Metabacillus sp. KUDC1714: one gene and its partner. The protein of the gene in region 1 interacts with the protein of each later gene in a pairwise test. Links are inferred from orthologs where the notes say so. Each region holds a gene or a part of one and is shown in the gene's direction. Other genes may lie near its edges. The genes, in order: grpE and groL.

Evidence for each region.
Region 2: the proteins of grpE (region 1) and groL interact in binary tests that used the Escherichia coli proteins (3 or more experiments, as listed by UniProt). The link is inferred for Metabacillus sp. KUDC1714 from one-to-one orthologs.

The regions. Positions count from the first base shown.
Region 1 is NZ_CP055263.1:239,139-242,405, reverse strand. The notes cover bases 337-3,267. They hold grpE (nucleotide exchange factor GrpE), read left to right. Parts: upstream 337-1,472; coding sequence 1,473-2,063; downstream 2,064-3,267. Other genes in these bases: dnaK (molecular chaperone DnaK), read left to right, coding at 2,097-3,267; hrcA (heat-inducible transcriptional repressor HrcA), read left to right, coding at 337-1,363. Also shown: radical SAM family heme chaperone HemW, read left to right, coding at 1-179; more of hrcA, read left to right, coding at 332-336. UniProt on the Escherichia coli protein: Participates actively in the response to hyperosmotic and heat shock by preventing the aggregation of stress-denatured proteins, in association with DnaK and GrpE. It is the nucleotide exchange factor for DnaK and may function as a thermosensor.
Region 2 is NZ_CP055263.1:2,240,704-2,243,918, forward strand. Bases 128-3,006 are described here. They hold groL (chaperonin GroEL), read left to right. Parts: upstream 128-687; coding sequence 688-2,325; downstream 2,326-3,006. Other genes in these bases: groES (co-chaperone GroES), read left to right, coding at 346-630; HUW50_RS10775 (DUF3231 family protein), read left to right, coding at 2,600-3,006. Also shown: HUW50_RS10760 (CPBP family intramembrane glutamic endopeptidase), read right to left, coding at 1-14; more of HUW50_RS10775, read left to right, coding at 3,007-3,215.

The DNA.
Region 1 (3,267 bases):
TGAGTAAAAGTATTTTTAATAAAAAATTTAATGTTCAATTGGTTGATGTCTTTCCAGAACAAATTGAAAATCTGGCCAAGCTTGGCCTAATAGTGAATGATGATCAATCAATAAGGCTTACTCATAAAGGTAAACTTTTAGGTAATGAAGTATTTCAAGAATTCATTGGACTTTCTTGAATGTGGTTTTATTACAAGTGAATACTTCATTCTTCATCCAGAAAAAAGCATATTAAGAGTGATTTAACAATTGACAATTTATTTTAGTTTTGATAACTTTTTATATATATTTAGCACTCGCATTCTTAGAGTGCTAACAGAGGTGATGATAGTTGCTTACAGATCGCCAATTGTTGATTCTACAAGTAATTATTGATGATTTTATTCATTCAGCTCAGCCCGTTGGTTCGAGAACATTAGCGAAAAAAGACGAAATTACGTTTAGCTCAGCTACAATAAGGAACGATATGGCTGACTTAGAGGACCTTGGCTTTATCGAGAAAACACATAGTTCTTCAGGACGTGTCCCATCTGAAAAGGGATATCGTTATTATGTAGACCACCTTCTGTCACCACAGCGTCTAACGAAGACGGAGGTTAGTCAAATAAAATCGATTTATGCTGAAAGAATTTTTGAATTAGAAAAAGTAGTTCAAAAATCAGCACAAATCTTGTCAGAATTAACTAATTACACTTCAATCGTCCTTGGTCCAAAGGTGAATGAAAATCGCTTGAAGAGAATTCAAATTATCCCCATTAACAATGAAACTGCTGTTGCAATAATCGTGACCAATACTGGACATGTGGAAAATCGCACCATTACATTCCCAGGATCCCTTGATCCTAGTGATATTGAAAAAATGGTTAATATCTTAAATGAAAGATTAGCGGGAGTACCACTTGTAGAGTTACAGGATAAGATTTTTAAAGAAGTTGTTTCGGTCCTAAAGGATCATATTCAAAATTATGATATGATGTTAAAGGTCATGGCGGGTACATTGAAACTCAATTCAGGAGAAAAAATCTATTTCGGCGGAAAAACCAATATGTTAAGTCAACCTGAGTTCGCTGACATTGGAAGAATCAGATCATTGCTAACAATGATTGAGCATGAGAAAGAATTGTATGGTTTATTACAATCAAATCATACAGGAATCTCGATAAAAATTGGTAAAGAAAATGATAATATAGCGATGGAGAATTGCAGTTTAATTACAGCAACTTATTCATTAGGTGATAATCAATTAGGGACGATTGCAGTATTAGGCCCAACAAGAATGGAGTATTCACGTGTTATAAGTTTATTAACACGAATGACACGTGATTTGTCCAAAACGCTTACTGATTTGTATCATCAATCTTAAGCTTGGTTATATTGATTATGGGTGGAATAGTAAATTCCACCCGATTCCTATGTTTTAAAAATCAACGCAAAACAATTCTTATAGATCAATCCCTTTAAGGAGGTGAAACATTGTGTCAAACGAAAAAAACGTTGCAGAACAAGAAGAAGCAGTAGATACTCCACAAAATGAACAGTCAGACGCAGATGTTGAGGTTGTTAATGCTGATGATGTAATCATTGAAGATGCATCTGATGCTGGTGATGAGTCTGAACAAAAAATCGCAGAATTACAAGCGAAGTTAGACGAAACCGAAAACAAAATGCTTCGTGCTCAAGCAGATTTTGACAATTTTAAAAGAAGAAGTCGCTTGGATCAAGAAGCAGCTCAAAAATATCGTGCTCAAAGTTTAGTATCTGAAATCATACCTGCTCTTGATAACTTTGAAAGAGCATTACAAATAGAAGCAGATAACGATCAAACAAAATCGTTGCTACAAGGCATGAACATGGTGTATAACCAATTAGTTCAAGCTCTTAAAAATGAAGGTGTAGAAGCAATAAATTCGGTAGGTGAACAGTTTGATCCTCATTTACACCAAGCTGTGATGCAGATCGAGGATGAGAACTATGAATCCAATTCGGTTGTTGAAGAGCTTCAAAAGGGTTATAAACTTAAGGATCGAGTAATTCGACCTGCAATGGTAAAAGTAAATCAATAACATTCTATCTTACATATTAGGAGGTCCTATTTTATGAGTAAAATTATCGGTATCGACTTAGGTACAACAAACTCATGTGTCGCAGTTTTAGAAGGCGGAGAACCAAAAGTGATCCCAAATCCAGAAGGTAACCGTACAACTCCTTCTGTTGTAGCTTTTAAAAACGGCGAACGTCAAGTTGGTGAAGTGGCAAAACGCCAAGCAATTACAAACCCAAATACGATTATTTCTATCAAACGTCATATGGGTACTGACTACAAAGTTGAAGTAGAGGGCAAAAGCTACACACCTCAAGAAATGTCAGCAATCATTCTTCAACACTTAAAATCTTATGCAGAAGAATATCTAGGAGAACCTGTAACAAAAGCAGTTATCACAGTACCTGCATATTTCAATGATGCTGAACGCCAAGCAACAAAAGATGCTGGTAAAATTGCTGGTTTAGAAGTAGAACGTATCATCAACGAGCCTACTGCTGCAGCTTTAGCTTACGGATTAGATAAAACAGATGAAGATCAAACGATTCTTGTTTATGACTTAGGGGGCGGTACGTTTGACGTGTCAGTTCTCGAGCTTGGAGATGGCGTATTTGAAGTTCGTTCAACTGCTGGTGACAACCGCCTAGGTGGAGACGACTTTGACCAAGTAATCATCGACTATTTAGTTGCTGAATTCAAAAAGGAAAACGGCATTGATCTTTCAAAGGATAAAATGGCGTTACAACGTTTAAAAGATGCTGCTGAAAAAGCGAAAAAGGATCTTTCAGGAGTAACATCAACTCAAATATCTTTACCATTTATAACTGCTGGAGAAGCTGGTCCACTTCACTTGGAAATAAGCTTATCACGTGCTAAATTTGACGAGATTTCATCTGATTTAGTTGAAAGAACGATGGGGCCAGTTCGCCAATCACTTAGTGATGCAGGTCTTTCAGCTAGCGAAATCGATAAAGTTATTCTTGTTGGTGGTTCAACTCGGATACCAGCTGTTCAAGAAGCAATCAAAAAAGCATTAGGTAAGGAGCCACATAAAGGTGTAAACCCTGATGAAGTAGTTGCGCTTGGTGCATCAATTCAAGGTGGAGTTATTACTGGAGATGTAAAAGACGTTGTGCTACTTGATGTAACTCCACTATCATTAGGAATTGAAACGATGGGTAGTGTATTCACAAAGTTGATTGAACGAAATACTACAATCCCAACAA
Region 2 (3,215 bases), 2.0 Mb from region 1 along the record:
TAATGCTTTTTCATAGAGGCCTCCTTCATTTGACTAATGATGTGATATTTGACAGAACATCTGATCACGGAATTGAACATGGGCAAAATTAATCAAACCCTATTGTATCATACCTTTCAAATATCATATGTATGATAACTATGGTGAATTAATCAAAAGATGTTTATTGTATTTACAATTTAGACATAATCTTTTAGGCAAGTTCTTCAAAAAAATTTTAACTTCAGACTTGAAATTAGAAGAGATCTTATATAATATAATAATTGTGTTAGCACTCAAGGACAACGAGTGCTAATAAAAAGGAAAAATAATCATTTTTTAACGAATTTGAGGAGGTTGTTTCACTTGTTAAAGCCATTAGGTGATCGCGTTATTATCGAGTTAGTTGAATCAGAAGAAAAAACTGCTAGTGGTATCGTCCTTCCAGATAGTGCGAAAGAGAAGCCACAAGAAGGTAAAGTAGTAGCTGTTGGTACAGGTCGTGTATTAGATAGTGGAGAAAAAGTAGCTCTTGAAGTAGCAGAAGGCGATCGTATTATCTTCTCAAAATATGCTGGTACTGAAGTGAAATATGAAGGTACAGAATACTTAATTTTACGTGAAAACGACATTTTAGCTGTTATCGGTTAATAGAAACAGCACACATATCATAGAAAACATTTAAAACTTTGAGGAGGTCTTGTAAAAATGGCTAAAGATATTAAATTCAGTGAAGATGCTCGTCGTTCAATGCTTCGTGGTGTTGATGCATTGGCAGATGCTGTTAAAGTTACATTAGGACCTAAAGGACGTAACGTCGTATTAGAAAAGAAATACGGTTCTCCTTTAATTACAAATGATGGTGTTACAATTGCGAAAGAAATCGAATTAGAAGATGCTTTCGAAAACATGGGTGCTAAGCTTGTTGCTGAAGTTGCTAGCAAAACAAACGATGTTGCTGGTGACGGTACAACAACTGCAACTGTTTTAGCTCAAGCAATGATCCGTGAAGGATTAAAGAACGTAACTGCTGGAGCAAATCCAATGGTTGTTCGTAAGGGAATTGAAAAAGCAGTTGCTGTTGCTTTAGAAGAGCTACAAGCTATTTCTAAACCAATCGAAGGTAAAGAATCTATTGCACAAGTTGCTGCAATCTCTTCTGCTGATGAAGAAGTAGGTCAATTAATCGCAGAAGCAATGGAACGCGTTGGTAACGACGGAGTTATCACAATTGAAGAATCTAAAGGTTTCTCTACTGAATTAGAAGTAGTAGAAGGTATGCAGTTTGACCGTGGTTATGCATCTCCATACATGGTAACTGATTCTGATAAAATGGAAGCAGTTCTTGAAAACCCATATGTATTAATCACTGATAAAAAAATCACAAACATTCAAGAAATCTTACCTGTTTTAGAGCAAGTTGTTCAACAAGGTAAGCCTCTATTATTAATTGCAGAAGATGTAGAAGGTGAAGCATTAGCTACTCTAGTAGTTAACAAACTTCGCGGAACATTCAATGCAGTAGCAGTAAAAGCACCTGGCTTCGGTGATCGTCGTAAAGCAATGCTTGAAGATATTGCGATCTTAACTGGCGGTGAAGTTATCACTGAAGAATTAGGTTTAGATCTTAAATCTGCTAATATTGATCAATTAGGCCGTGCATCTAAAATTGTTGTTTCAAAAGAAAATACAACAATCGTTGAAGGTGCTGGAGAAGCTGAACAAATTGCAGGCCGTGTAAGCCAAATCCGTGCTCAATTAGAAGAAACTACTTCTGAATTTGATAAGGAAAAATTACAAGAACGTTTAGCTAAACTAGCTGGCGGTGTAGCAGTAATCAAAGTTGGTGCTGCAACTGAAACTGAATTAAAAGAGCGTAAACTACGTATCGAAGATGCTCTAAACTCTACTCGTGCTGCAGTAGAAGAAGGTATCGTTTCTGGTGGTGGTACTGCTCTAGTAAATGTATATAACAAAGTAGCTGCACTTCAAGAAGAAGGCGATACTCAAACAGGTATCAACATCATTCTTCGTGCACTTGAAGAACCAGTTCGTCAAATCGCACACAATGCAGGACTTGAAGGGTCTGTTGTTGTTGAGCGCTTAAAGAAAGAAGAAGTTGGAATTGGCTTCAACGCTGCAAACGGCCAGTGGGTAAACATGTTTGAAGCTGGTATCGTTGACCCAACTAAAGTAACTCGTTCTGCGTTACAAAACGCAGCTTCTGTAGCAGCAATGTTCTTAACAACTGAAGCTGTTATCGCTGACAAGCCTGAAGAAGGTGGCGGCGGCATGCCTGATATGAGTGGCATGGGTGGTATGGGTGGTATGGGCGGCATGATGTAAAAAACATCATAAAGCCTTGATATATAGGGATTTTTAAGAATAAAATTATAATTTTGCCCATAGGTAGGCAAAAAATGCTCACTTTTTTCTCGAAAATCACCATATCAGAGAAGGTCTTTCATCAGTTTACAACTGGTTGGAGGCCTTTTTTTCATTTTGGCGGTCATATGAGCGTAGATATTCAATGTAACATATCACTTTACATAAAATTAAATCTTAACGGTAATCCTAAACAAAAATGCGTGAAAGGGGATTACTGATGGATTTAAATCCAATGGATATTTTAAAACCCATTAATTTAAGCACAAAAGAATTAGATGAATCTCAATCTTTAACATCAGTTGAAATGGGTAAACTTTGGGCTACTTATAATGGAAACAGCATGTCTATTCAAATCCTAAATTATTTTCTTCAACATTGCAATGATGAATATATTAAGACGCTATTGGAAAATGGTATAGCATTAAGTAGGGATTTTATACAGAGGATAGAAGGTTTTTTTAAAAAAGGTAATTTCCCAATACCTGTAGGATTCACTAATGATGATGTAAATCTAGGTGCCCCACGTTTATACGAAGATGTATTTTATGTACACTATTTGAAATATGCAGCTAAGGCAGGGCTTAGTATTTACGCCGTAGCAATTCCATTAGTAATGAGGGAAGATATAAGAGAATTTTTTGTTTATTGTATGCAATCTACAACTATCTTCTTGGGGCAGATAAATGAGGTTTTATTTGAAAAGAAATTAATTTCAAAGCCTCCTATTATTCCAACACCTGAAGGAACTGATTATATTCAAAAACAGAATTACTTAAAGGGTTTTGTTGGTGATATCCGACCATTACATGCATTAGAAATTACTCATCTTTATGATAACATTGAAAATA